3 regions of the Bacillus thuringiensis genome follow, and region 2 is predicted to be linked to each of the others. Evidence: a T-box and tRNA genes for the amino acid it is inferred to sense, from the RefSeq annotation. Region 2 holds a T-box; the other regions hold tRNA genes.

Region 1 (4,285 bases), 1.4 Mb from region 2:
ATAACGAAGCTCGTCATAATTTTCCTCTGAACCGCCTTTTGCTTTTTCAACTGCACGATCAATAATTGTTCTTGGTACATTGTATGTTTTCGCACGTTCTAATACGACTCTAAGCGCTTGGTTTGATTCTGGATCTGGCTCGCCTTGTTTTGCCGCCACATAAATTTCACGTCCAAATTTCGCGTATATACGGCTTGTATTTGCATCTTTTGATGCTTTTTTGTCTTTAATATTGTTCCATTTACGGCCCATACTTTCCACTCTCTTTCTCGTTTTAAATCTACATAAAAATATTAATATGAAATATAATGTGTGTTCAACACATTTTTAAAAGAAATATAAAAAGTTCATTTTTGATTCATATTACAGACATAATATAAATCACTATCATTTTGTTCTTTCGACAAGTTATATTATACATGAATTCCTAAGTTTATTACGAATTTTAGCATCACATAATATAATTTAACAAAAAAGACTCTAACATTTCTGTTAGAGTCTTTTTATATTGCTGATAACAATTTCCATAATACCCCTACAATTACTTTCTATTGTTGTATAATTAAAATAGGAAAAAATTCGAAGGGGAAATGGGGGAGAATTATGACACATTCAAACGAAAAAAACACACATACTCTTAAAGGAATAGGAGAAAAGTTAAACCCAACTATCTATCAAGTAAGATTCATGAAATTAGATGAACCAATCCAATTTGAGGCGTTTCCTGAATTGAAGGAATTAGGGGATTGGTTAAGTACTTCAATGCAAATGTGGGCGTGCCACTCAACAATGTATAAGTACAACAGAGAAGAGTTTAAAAAGAAGTTTTTAGAAATTACAAACTTAACCGTTGATAATGTACTAATATCTACTGGTGGTGTCGGATTTAACTTCATGTCACCGGGGTGGAGAAATTCTCTCTAGAGTGCTCGAAGGGAATATTTTAGAATACCGCAATTAAAAAGATAAAATTGAATGTTTGTTTTTATCCTTTTAATGTTTCACAGTTTACTCACCGTACACTTTTTGCGCTTATTTTGTCATGTAATGAAAAGAAAACACAAAAAAACTCTATACTAATTGTATAGAGTTTTTTTACGACGTTCATGATACCGATGGTCGGGGTCGAACCGACACTCCCGAAGGAACACGATTTTGAGTCGTGCGCGTCTGCCAATTCCGCCACATCGGCACAAAAGAAAAGGCGGCAACCGGATTTGAACCGGTGATAAAGGTTTTGCAGACCTCTGCCTTACCACTTGGCTATGCCGCCATATTAAATTTTATTGGAGCGGAAGACGGGATTCGAACCCGCGACCCCAACCTTGGCAAGGTTGTATTCTACCACTGAACTACTTCCGCAAAAATGGCTGGGCTAGCTGGATTCGAACCAGCGCATGACGGAGTCAAAGTCCGTTGCCTTACCGCTTGGCTATAGCCCATCGAATTCTTACTTAATTATATGTAAGTATCAATTAAATTATTTGTAATTTTTAAAATAAAAATGGGGCGACTGATGGGAATCGAACCCACGAATGCCGGAGCCACAATCCGGTGCGTTAACCACTTCGCCACAACCGCCATGTTGTGTAAATATATTTGGCAGGGGCAGTAGGAATCGAACCCACACTGGAGGTTTTGGAGACCTCAGTTCTACCTTTAAACTATGCCCCTATGTAAATGGTGGAGGGGGGCAGATTCGAACTGCCGAACCCGAAGGAGCGGATTTACAGTCCGCCGCGTTTAGCCACTTCGCTACCCCTCCGAAACTTACATGGTGCCGGCTAGAGGACTTGAACCCCCAACCTACTGATTACAAGTCAGTTGCTCTACCAATTGAGCTAAGCCGGCGTATTTTATTAAAATAAATGGTGGCTCGGGACGGAATCGAACCGCCGACACGAGGATTTTCAGTCCTCTGCTCTACCGACTGAGCTACCGAGCCTTATTAAAATGGCGGTCCCGACCGGGGTCGAACCGGCGATCTCCTGCGTGACAGGCAGGCATGTTAACCACTACACCACGGGACCATTTGGTTGCGGGGACAGGATTTGAACCTGCGACCTTCGGGTTATGAGCCCGACGAGCTACCGTGCTGCTCCACCCCGCGATAATACTATTCATATAAAATTTATATGGTGGAGGATGACGGGATCGAACCGCCGACCCCCTGCTTGTAAGGCAGGTGCTCTCCCAGCTGAGCTAATCCTCCAAAGTGGTGACCCGTACGGGATTCGAACCCGTGTTACCGCCGTGAAAGGGCGGTGTCTTAACCACTTGACCAACGGGCCAAATATTATAAATCCTATGGCGGAGAGCAAGGGATTCGAACCCTTGATACGCTTGTGACGTATACACGATTTCCAATCGTGCTCCTTCGGCCAACTCGGACAGCTCTCCAATGGCTCCGCAGGTAGGAATCGAACCTACGACCGATCGGTTAACAGCCGATAGCTCTACCGCTGAGCTACTGCGGAATAATATTGCCTGGCAACGTCCTACTCTCACAGGGACAAGGTCCCAACTACCATCGGCGCTAGAGAGCTTAACTTCCGTGTTCGGTATGGGAACGGGTGTGACCTCTCTGCCATCATTACCAGACATTATTCTTTTGAGACAATCATTATTATAACTTATTTACTTTAAAAGTCAACAAGTTTTTTATGTTCTCTCAAAACTAGATAACATTTGCTTCATATTATATGGTTAAGTCCTCGATCTATTAGTATTCGTCAGCTCCACATGTCACCATGCTTCCACCTCGAACCTATCAACCTGATCATCTTTCAGGGATCTTACTAGCTTACGCTATGGGAAATCTCATCTTGAGGGGGGCTTCATGCTTAGATGCTTTCAGCACTTATCCCTTCCGCACATAGCTACCCAGCTATGCCCTTGGCAGAACAACTGGTACACCAGCGGTGCGTCCATCCCGGTCCTCTCGTACTAAGGACAGCTCCTCTCAAATTTCCTACGCCCACGACGGATAGGGACCGAACTGTCTCACGACGTTCTGAACCCAGCTCGCGTACCGCTTTAATGGGCGAACAGCCCAACCCTTGGGACCGACTACAGCCCCAGGATGCGATGAGCCGACATCGAGGTGCCAAACCTCCCCGTCGATGTGGACTCTTGGGGGAGATAAGCCTGTTATCCCCGGGGTAGCTTTTATCCGTTGAGCGATGGCCCTTCCATGCGGAACCACCGGATCACTAAGCCCGACTTTCGTCCCTGCTCGACTTGTAGGTCTCGCAGTCAAGCTCCCTTATGCCTTTGCACTCTACGAATGATTTCCAACCATTCTGAGGGAACCTTTGGGCGCCTCCGTTACACTTTAGGAGGCGACCGCCCCAGTCAAACTGCCCACCTGACACTGTCTCCCGGGTCGATAAGACCCGTAGGTTAGAATTTCAATACAGTCAGGGCGGTATCCCACCAGCGCCTCCACCGAAGCTAGCGCTCCGGTTTCAATGGCTCCCGCCTATCCTGTACAAACTGTACCAAAATTCAATATCAGGCTACAGTAAAGCTCCACGGGGTCTTTCCGTCCTGTCGCGGGTAACCTGCATCTTCACAGGTACTATAATTTCACCGAGTCTCTGGTTGAGACAGTGCCCAAATCGTTACACCTTTCGTGCGGGTCGGAACTTACCCGACAAGGAATTTCGCTACCTTAGGACCGTTATAGTTACGGCCGCCGTTTACTGGGGCTTCAGTTCAGAGCTTCGCTTACGCTAACCCCTCTCCTTAACCTTCCAGCACCGGGCAGGTGTCACCCCCTATACTTCGCCTTACGGCTTCGCAGAGAGCTGTGTTTTTGCTAAACAGTCGCTTGGGCCTATTCACTGCGGCTTTCCGTTAAGAAAGCACCCCTTCTCCCGAAGTTACGGGGTCATTTTGCCGAGTTCCTTAACCAGAGTTCTCTCGCACACCTTAGGATTCTCTCCTCGCCTACCTGTGTCGGTTTGCGGTACAGGCACCTTTTATCTCGCTAGAAGCTTTTCTTGGCAGCGGGGAATCAAAGACTTCGCTCCATAAGGAGCTTCCCCATCACAGCTCAGCCTTCACGATAAGCGGATTTGCCTACTTATCAGCCTAACTGCTTGGACGTGCACAACCAATCGCACGCTTCTTCTATCCTTCTGCGTCCCTCCATTGCTCAAACGATAAAGAGGTGGTACAGGAATATCAACCTGTTGTCCATCGCCTACGCCTGTCGGCCTCGGCTTAGGTCCTGACTAACCCTGAGCGGACGAGCCTTCCTCAGGAAACCTTAGGCATTCGG
Region 2 (4,285 bases):
AATTGCATGGATATCATTCTTTTTATATAAGTCATAGTCCCATTCGCCGCCTGTGTACCACGTATGATGTCCGATATCATGAAGGAAACCGGCCTTTGTCGCAGCATCGACTGAGGCGTGATGCTTTTTGGCTAGGTGAAACGCATGGTAAGCGACAGCGATCGCGTGGACCATTCCAGAACGGTTTACGTATTTTTGTGTAATGTGATGTTTAAAAACTTGTTCAAGCGTAATACGGTGCATAAAACATTCACTCCTTTTATCTAATGATGTATACGAAGAAAAATCGATCGGTTTAAATGTATTTTGAACATTGTACTCCATCATAGTTCGTTAGTAAAGTAGAAATGTTTAGGAGAAGAAAAATTTTTCCGTAAAAAAAATCACCTTTGCTTATGCGAAGGTGATTTTCAAATTGCTTATTTTTTTAATCCTTGCTCTAGTGTTTCTAACATTTCGTGCTTTTCATTTTCATCAGCGTTTTTCCAAATAACTTCAAATAAAACGCCAAGACCTGGAAGCATTTTTTCTTCACCGCTTTGAATTGCATCGACAATTGTTTCTTGTAATTGATCTTGTGAATTACCAGATACATTCGCTAATACGGCACCGCGTAAATTAAAACTCATTGCTTTCACCTCTTCTTCAGAATTGAAACTGACGTTAGTTTTTGTTCTTTTTTATGTAAATATGTATGAAAAATAGGCTATAATGATAAGACAAGAAGAGAGGGAAATACATATTATGAAAAACATTGATTCAGTACAAAATCCGCGTGTAAAGCAGTGGAAAAAGCTGCAAACGAAAAAAGAACGCGATAAAAAAGGTTTATTTTTTGTAGAAGGATTCCACTTAGTCGAGGAAGCTTTGAAGGCAGGAATTGTAACAGAACTTATCGTTTCAGATCAGACAGACCTTCCGAAAGATTGGACAGTTAATGATGTGGAAATGTATATCGTACCTGAGGCGATTGTAAAAGTACTTCGTGAAACAGAAACGACACAAGGTGTATTTGCTGTTTGTGAGAAGCATGAGAAAAAAGTAGCTCTTACTGATGGGAAATTCCTTTTATTAGATGGCCTGCAAGACCCAGGTAATTTAGGAACAATTATTCGTACAGCTGATGCAGCTGGTATTCACGCCGTTGTGCTTGGAGAAGGTTGTGTTGATGTTTACAATAGTAAAGTACTCCGCTCTACACAAGGTTCTATTTTCCACTTACCAATTGTAAAAGGGGACTTAGAAGAATGGGTAGACAAGTTAAAAGAAAATAACGTTCCTGTATATGGAACAGCTCTTGAAAATGGAGTTCCGTATGGTGAAGTAACTCCGGCCGGAAGTTTTGCATTAATTGTTGGAAATGAAGGAAATGGCGTACGCCAAGAAATTCTTGCAAAAACGGATCAAAACTTGTATATTCCGATTTACGGTGGGGCAGAATCATTAAATGTTGCGGTTGCAGCAGGGATTTTAACGTATTATTTGCAAAGCCCAGTTGCGAACAAATAAAAAACTTCTTATAATAAGTTGAAGTATATTATATTAAAAGTTAAATAACGAAAAACGTTGATAGAGAAGAGTAACTTACAAAATCGCCATATAGGGAGAGAATGCCTTAGACTGAAAGCATTCTTATGGTAGACGGAAGTGAATTCACCTCTGGAGTTGACGCCAGGACCATATATATGTAAAGGCGTTCCGGTCAGAATTGATCGTTATAACTAATGAGTGGGCAGACTTGTTCTGTCAATTTAGGGTGGTACCGCGAATTTACCTCGTCCCTTTTTGGGAGCGAGGTTTTTTTATTTTTAAAATTAGGAGGGTTCCAAAATGGAAGCACGTTTAAAAGAGCTAAAGCAAAAAGCGTTAGAGCTTATTGAAGAAGCGAAAGAGCTAAAGGGCTTAAACGACGTACGCGTAGCGTATTTAGGAAAAAAAGGTCCAATTACAGAAGTATTACGCGGCATGGGAAAATTATCAGCAGAAGAGCGTCCACGTATGGGAGCATTAGTAAATGAAGTACGTGAAGCAATTCAAACGCGTCTAGAAGACAAAATTGGTAACTTAGAAAAAGCAGTAATTGAAGCGAAATTAGCTACGGAAACAATTGATGTTACACTACCAGGTCGTCCTGTTGAAACAGGTTGTCACCATCCGTTAACAGCTGTTGTTGAACAAATTGAAGATGTATTCATCGGTATGGGTTATGAAGTAGCTGAAGGAACAGAAGTAGAAAAAGACTACTACAACTTCGAAGCACTAAACTTACCGAAAGATCACCCAGCACGTGACATGCAAGATACATTCTACATTACAGAAGAAACGTTACTACGTACACATACATCTTCTGTGCAAGCACGTACGATGGAAAATAATAAAGAAAAAGGCCCAATCAAAATTATCTGTCCTGGTAAAGTGTATCGCCGCGATGATGATGATGCGACGCATTCACATCAGTTCATGCAAATTGAAGGTCTTGTAATTGATAAAAACATTCGTATGAGTGACTTAAAAGGTACACTGCAAGTATTCGTGAAAAAGATGTTCGGTGAAGATCGTGAAATCCGTCTTCGTCCAAGTTTCTTCCCATTCACAGAGCCATCTGTAGAGATGGATATTTCTTGTATGATGTGTCACGGTAAAGGTTGCGGCACTTGTAAAGGAACTGGCTGGATTGAAATTCTAGGCGCAGGTATGGTTCACCCGAACGTACTTGAAATGGCTGGTTATGATTCAAAAGAATATCAAGGTTTCGCATTCGGTATGGGCGCAGAGCGTATCGCAATGTTGAAATACGGCGTAGATGACATTCGTCATTTCTATACAAATGATGTACGTTTCTTACAACAATTCAAACGAGCGTAAGGGAAGGAGAGGATAAATATGTTCGTATCATATCGTTGGTTACAAGAGTATGTAGATATTAAAGATGTAACAGCACAAGAACTAGCAGACAAAATCACGAAAAGTGGTATTGAAGTAGAAGGCGTTGAAGTATTAAATAAAGGTGTAAAAGGTGTTGTAGTTGGTCACGTATTAGAATGTGAAAAACACCCAGAAGCTGATAAATTAAGCAAATGCTTAATCGATATCGGTGAAGAAGAACCAGTTCAAATTATTTGTGGAGCTGCTAATATTGCAAAAGGTTTAAAAGTACCAGTTGCAAAAGTTGGTGCTGTACTTCCTGGTAACTTCAAAATTAAAAAAGCAAAACTACGTGGTGAAGCTTCTCACGGTATGGTTTGTGCTCTTCAAGAGCTTGGCATTGATGGAAAGTTAGTTTCAAAAGACTATGCAGATGGTATCTTCATCTTCCCAAGTGACGCTGAAGTTGGTGCGGATGCACTTGAAATTTTAAACTTACACGATGAAGTACTTGAGCTTGGTTTAACACCAAACCGTGCAGATTGCTTAAACATGTTAGGTGTTGCATATGAAGTGGCTGCTATTTACGGTCGCGAAGTAAAACTTCCAGCTATCGAATTACAAGAAACAGCAGAAAAAACTTCTGATTATATTTCTGTAAGTGTAGAAGCGAAAGAAGAAAACCCATTATACATTGCAAAAATGGTTAAAAACGTAAAGATTGGTCCATCACCAATGTGGATGCAAACTCGTCTTATGGCAGCTGGCATTCGTCCAATTAGCAACGTAGTTGATATTACAAACTACATTTTAATGGAATACGGTCAACCGTTACATGCATTCGATTACGATAAATTAGGTTCAAAAGAAATCGTTGTTCGTCTTGCAAAAGAAGGCGAAAAAATTGAAACTTTAGATGATCAAGAGCGTACATTACAAAGCCACCACCTTGTAATTACAAACGGAACAAAAGCTTTAGCTGTTGCTGGTGTAATGGGCGGAGCGGATTCTGAAGTTACAAATGAGACAGTAAACGTTCTAATTGAGTCTGCATACTTTGCAGGTCAAACAGTGCGTCGCACATCAAAAGACTTAGGTCTTCGTAGTGAATCAAGTGCACGTTTCGAAAAAGGAATCGACCCAACACGTACATTTGAAGCAATTCAACACGCAGCTGCTTTAATGGCGAAATACGCTGGCGGAGAAGCACTTGAAGGTGTAGTAGAATCTGACAACTTACAAGTACAAGAGCGTACAGTATCTGTTACTGCTGAAAAAGTAAACCGTGTATTAGGTACAAACATTTCTGCGAGTGAAATGGGTACAATGTTCACAAACTTGAAATTCCCATTCACAGAAGTAGAAGGAACATTCCATGTAAATGTACCAGCACGTCGTCCTGATATTACAATTTCAGAAG
Region 3 (4,285 bases), 1.7 Mb from region 2:
TATGTATCTGTAACCAAATTCCAATTTGGATCGCCCTGTACAGCCTTCATATAATTCCCCTTCCCTTTCATCTATGTAGGAAATATTAAGTTATTATCGCACCATTAAAAATTAATATTGTTATATTCAAAATCTCTCATAATACTTATATCTATCAGTATATCATCTTTTCTCTTATTAAAAATTAAGAATAACAAATTTTAAAAAACTGTCGAAATTATTAACCATATACTTATTATATAATGTCTCAGATACATCACGCTAACATATTAGTTTAATCCATATATGCTAGAATAATGCATCTGAATTTTATATATAGTTTAGCTCTTTATGAGTAACCATTAAAATCTCGGTTAATTAAAGTTTCAATTTACTCTGTACGCTCTGAAATTTCGCTCAAGGCAAATCCAGCTTGATCATCTGCCGATTCCCTTATAGCTAAATCTCCTAGTGCTAACATACCAATAAGCTGACCACTATCAACTACTGGTAACCGTCTAATTTGATACTGTGCCATTAGCTCTGTAGCTTTTTCAATAGGATCATTTGGAGAAACTGAGATAATATTTGTTGTCATTACATTTGTAATTTTATTAGATCCAGGATGTTTTTCAGCAATCCCTCGAACAACTAAATCTCGATCAGTAACAAGCCCAACAACTTGCTCATTTTCAACAACAGGAATTAATCCAACCGATTCTTCCTTCATTTTTACAGCTGCCTCATATACATTGTCTAGCGGTGTACAATGTACAATATGGGTACTCATTAAGTCTCTAACTCGTGTCATTATTTATTTCCTCCTTTTTATACATACCATAGCTTTTCCAAAATCCCTTTATTTATTTCTGGAAAGTAACATGATAAAAAGGATCAACAAAATAAAAAAGAGCCAGCATAATGCTGACTCTTTTTTTTATGACCCGTACGGGATTCGAACCCGTGTTACCGCCGTGAAAGGGCGGTGTCTTAACCACTTGACCAACGGGCCATGGCTCCGCAGGTAGGACTCGAACCTACGACCGATCGGTTAACAGCCGATAGCTCTACCACTGAGCTACTGCGGAATAATATATGGTGGGCCTAAATGGACTCGAACCATCGACCTCACGCTTATCAGGCGTGCGCTCTAACCAGCTGAGCTATAGGCCCATATACTTTACAGGGGCAGTAGGAATCGAACCCACACTGGAGGTTTTGGAGACCTCAGTTCTACCTTTAAACTATGCCCCTAAATGATGCCGGCTAGAGGACTTGAACCCCCAACCTACTGATTACAAGTCAGTTGCTCTACCAATTGAGCTAAGCCGGCATAAAAAAAATGGTGGCTCGGGACGGAATCGAACCGCCGACACGAGGATTTTCAGTCCTCTGCTCTACCGACTGAGCTACCGAGCCAACATAAATGGCGGTCCCGACCGGGGTCGAACCGGCGATCTCCTGCGTGACAGGCAGGCATGTTAACCACTACACCACGGGACCATTTGGTTGCGGGGACAGGATTTGAACCTGCGACCTTCGGGTTATGAGCCCGACGAGCTACCGTGCTGCTCCACCCCGCGACAATATGAAATTAAAAAATGGAGGAGGTAGAGGGATTCGAACCCCCGCGCGACTCTCGCCGCCTGTCGGTTTTCAAGACCGATCCCTTCAGCCGAACTTGGGTATACCTCCATGAAGGAAAAAATAAATATTTTATTATTATATGTCTAAATCATAAAAAAAATGGAGGAGGTAGAGGGATTCGAACCCCCGCGCGATTCTCACCGCCTGTCGGTTTTCAAGACCGATCCCTTCAGCCGAACTTGGGTATACCTCCGAGACATATATTAAATAAAGTGGAGCCTAGCGGGATCGAACCGCTGACCTCCTGCGTGCAAGGCAGGCGCTCTCCCAGCTGAGCTAAGGCCCCATGTTTTTTTGAATATCGGGAAGACAGGATTTGAACCTGCGACCCCCTGGTCCCAAACCAGGTGCTCTACCAAGCTGAGCCACTTCCCGTTAATAAAAGCGCGCCCGAGAGGAGTCGAACCCCTAACCTCTTGATCCGTAGTCAAACGCTCTATCCAATTGAGCTACGGGCGCATATGGTGCCGAGGGCGGGGGTCGAACCCGCACGGTGGTCACCCACCGCAGGATTTTAAGTCCTGTGCGTCTGCCTGTTCCGCCACCCCGGCATGTCATATTGAAAATTGGAGCGGAAGACGGGATTCGAACCCGCGACCCCAACCTTGGCAAGGTTGTATTCTACCACTGAACTACTTCCGCAAGACATGTATGAGTTATTTTATTAAAAGTGCGGGTGAAGGGAGTCGAACCCCCACGCCAAAGGCGCTAGATCCTAAGTCTAGTGCGTCTGCCAATTCCGCCACACCCGCATGTTTTATTAAAAATGGTGAGCCATGAAGGATTCGAACCTTCGACCCTCTGATTAAAAGTCAGATGCTCTACCAACTGAGCTAATGGCTCTTAATGGCTGGGCTAGCTGGATTCGAACCAGCGCATGACGGAGTCAAAGTCCGTTGCCTTACCGCTTGGCTATAGCCCATTAATTAAGAATGGTGGAGGGGGGCAGATTCGAACTGCCGAACCCGAAGGAGCGGATTTACAGTCCGCCGCGTTTAGCCACTTCGCTACCCCTCCGACATATATGGTGGAGGATGACGGGATCGAACCGCCGACCCCCTGCTTGTAAGGCAGGTGCTCTCCCAGCTGAGCTAATCCTCCATTTTGCCTGGCAACGTCCTACTCTCACAGGGACAAGGTCCCAACTACCATCGGCGCTAGAGAGCTTAACTTCCGTGTTCGGTATGGGAACGGGTGTGACCTCTCTGCCATCATTACCAGACATTATTCTTTTGAGACAATCATTATTATAACTTATTTACTTTAAAAGTCAACAAGTTTTTTATGTTCTCTCAAAACTAGATAACATTTGCTTCATATTATATGGTTAAGTCCTCGATCTATTAGTATTCGTCAGCTCCACATGTCACCATGCTTCCACCTCGAACCTATCAACCTGATCATCTTTCAGGGATCTTACTAGCTTACGCTATGGGAAATCTCATCTTGAGGGGGGCTTCATGCTTAGATGCTTTCAGCACTTATCCCTTCCGCACATAGCTACCCAGCTATGCCCTTGGCAGAACAACTGGTACACCAGCGGTGCGTCCATCCCGGTCCTCTCGTACTAAGGACAGCTCCTCTCAAATTTCCTACGCCCACGACGGATAGGGACCGAACTGTCTCACGACGTTCTGAACCCAGCTCGCGTACCGCTTTAATGGGCGAACAGCCCAACCCTTGGGACCGACTACAGCCCCAGGATGCGATGAGCCGACATCGAGGTGCCAAACCTCCCCGTCGATGTGGACTCTTGGGGGAGATAAGCCTGTTATCCCCGGGGTAGCTTTTATCCGTTGAGCGATGGCCCTTCCATGCGGAACCACCGGATCACTAAGCCCGACTTTCGTCCCTGCTCGACTTGTAGGTCTCGCAGTCAAGCTCCCTTATGCCTTTGCACTCTACGAATGATTTCCAACCATTCTGAGGGAACCTTTGGGCGCCTCCGTTACACTTTAGGAGGCGACCGCCCCAGTCAAACTGCCCACCTGACACTGTCTCCCGGGTCGATAAGACCCGTAGGTTAGAATTTCAATACAGTCAGGGCGGTATCCCACCAGCGCCTCCACCGAAGCTAGCGCTCCGGTTTCAATGGCTCCCGCCTATCCTGTACAAACTGTACCAAAATTCAATATCAGGCTACAGTAAAGCTCCACGGGGTCTTTCCGTCCTGTCGCGGGTAACCTGCATCTTCACAGGTACTATAATTTCACCGAGTCTCTGGTTGAGACAGTGCCCAAATCGTTACACCTTTCGTGCGGGTCGGAACTTACCCGACAAGGAATTTCGCTACCTTAGGACCGTTATAGTTACGGCCGCCGTTTACTGGGGCTTCAGTTCAGAGCTTCGCTTACGCTAACCCCTCTCCTTAACCTTCCAGCACCGGGCAGGTGTCACCCCCTATACTTCGCCTTACGGCTTCGCAGAGAGCTGTGTTTTTGCTAAACAGTCGCTTGGGCCTATTCACTGCGGCTTTCCGTTAAGAAAGCACCCCTTCTCCCGAAGTTACGGGGTCATTTTGCCGAGTTCCTTAACCAGAGTTCTCTCGCACACCTTAGGATTCTCTCCTCGCCTACCTGTGTCGGTTTGCGGTACAGGCACCTTTTATCTCGCTAGAAGCTTTTCTTGGCAGCGGGGAATCAAAGACTTCGCTCCATAA

What was found. A T-box is a leader RNA that pairs with one kind of tRNA and senses whether it is charged. The one in region 2 lies ahead of pheS (phenylalanine--tRNA ligase subunit alpha), so its partner is inferred to be a tRNA-Phe.
Region 1: it encodes a tRNA-Phe, which carries the amino acid that the T-box ahead of pheS (phenylalanine--tRNA ligase subunit alpha) is inferred to sense. The anticodon was not compared.
Region 3: it encodes a tRNA-Phe, which carries the amino acid that the T-box ahead of pheS (phenylalanine--tRNA ligase subunit alpha) is inferred to sense. The anticodon was not compared.

The regions. Positions count from the first base shown of each region.
Region 1 covers NZ_CP012099.1:526,792-531,076, reverse strand. Annotated here, with positions in the region: gene AC241_RS02810 (YebC/PmpR family DNA-binding transcriptional regulator) at 1-252, opposite strand, end outside; gene AC241_RS02805 (DUF3884 family protein) at 604-924, shown strand; tRNA gene AC241_RS02800 (tRNA-Leu) at 1,111-1,192, opposite strand; tRNA gene AC241_RS02795 (tRNA-Cys) at 1,203-1,273, opposite strand; tRNA gene AC241_RS02790 (tRNA-Gly) at 1,288-1,362, opposite strand; tRNA gene AC241_RS02785 (tRNA-Gln) at 1,368-1,442, opposite strand; tRNA gene AC241_RS02780 (tRNA-His) at 1,506-1,581, opposite strand; tRNA gene AC241_RS02775 (tRNA-Trp) at 1,601-1,674, opposite strand; tRNA gene AC241_RS02770 (tRNA-Tyr) at 1,682-1,765, opposite strand; tRNA gene AC241_RS02765 (tRNA-Thr) at 1,776-1,851, opposite strand; tRNA gene AC241_RS02760 (tRNA-Phe) at 1,870-1,945, opposite strand; tRNA gene AC241_RS02755 (tRNA-Asp) at 1,955-2,030, opposite strand; tRNA gene AC241_RS02750 (tRNA-Met) at 2,034-2,110, opposite strand; tRNA gene AC241_RS02745 (tRNA-Val) at 2,137-2,212, opposite strand; tRNA gene AC241_RS02740 (tRNA-Glu) at 2,217-2,291, opposite strand; tRNA gene AC241_RS02735 (tRNA-Ser) at 2,309-2,400, opposite strand; tRNA gene AC241_RS02730 (tRNA-Asn) at 2,403-2,477, opposite strand; rRNA gene rrf (5S ribosomal RNA) at 2,486-2,601, opposite strand; rRNA gene AC241_RS02720 (23S ribosomal RNA) at 2,703-4,285, opposite strand, start outside.
Region 2 covers NZ_CP012099.1:4,382,265-4,386,549, reverse strand. Annotated here, with positions in the region: gene AC241_RS22605 (HD domain-containing protein) at 1-243, opposite strand, end outside; gene sspI (small acid-soluble spore protein SspI) at 420-629, opposite strand; gene AC241_RS22595 (TrmH family RNA methyltransferase) at 712-1,509, shown strand; T-box leader at 1,558-1,786, shown strand; gene pheS (phenylalanine--tRNA ligase subunit alpha) at 1,831-2,865, shown strand; gene pheT (phenylalanine--tRNA ligase subunit beta) at 2,884-4,285, shown strand, end outside.
Region 3 covers NZ_CP012099.1:744,325-748,609, reverse strand. Annotated here, with positions in the region: gene AC241_RS03865 (DUF3965 domain-containing protein) at 1-50, opposite strand, end outside; gene AC241_RS03860 (CBS domain-containing protein) at 371-790, opposite strand; tRNA gene AC241_RS03855 (tRNA-Glu) at 920-991, opposite strand; tRNA gene AC241_RS03850 (tRNA-Asn) at 993-1,067, opposite strand; tRNA gene AC241_RS03845 (tRNA-Ile) at 1,076-1,152, opposite strand; tRNA gene AC241_RS03840 (tRNA-Trp) at 1,163-1,233, opposite strand; tRNA gene AC241_RS03835 (tRNA-Thr) at 1,240-1,312, opposite strand; tRNA gene AC241_RS03830 (tRNA-Phe) at 1,323-1,398, opposite strand; tRNA gene AC241_RS03825 (tRNA-Asp) at 1,407-1,482, opposite strand; tRNA gene AC241_RS03820 (tRNA-Met) at 1,486-1,562, opposite strand; tRNA gene AC241_RS03815 (tRNA-Ser) at 1,582-1,674, opposite strand; tRNA gene AC241_RS03810 (tRNA-Ser) at 1,727-1,819, opposite strand; tRNA gene AC241_RS03805 (tRNA-Ala) at 1,840-1,912, opposite strand; tRNA gene AC241_RS03800 (tRNA-Pro) at 1,928-2,001, opposite strand; tRNA gene AC241_RS03795 (tRNA-Arg) at 2,012-2,085, opposite strand; tRNA gene AC241_RS03790 (tRNA-Leu) at 2,089-2,177, opposite strand; tRNA gene AC241_RS03785 (tRNA-Gly) at 2,194-2,268, opposite strand; tRNA gene AC241_RS03780 (tRNA-Leu) at 2,298-2,378, opposite strand; tRNA gene AC241_RS03775 (tRNA-Lys) at 2,394-2,469, opposite strand; tRNA gene AC241_RS03770 (tRNA-Gln) at 2,474-2,548, opposite strand; tRNA gene AC241_RS03765 (tRNA-Tyr) at 2,560-2,643, opposite strand; tRNA gene AC241_RS03760 (tRNA-Val) at 2,652-2,727, opposite strand; rRNA gene rrf (5S ribosomal RNA) at 2,733-2,848, opposite strand; rRNA gene AC241_RS03750 (23S ribosomal RNA) at 2,950-4,285, opposite strand, start outside.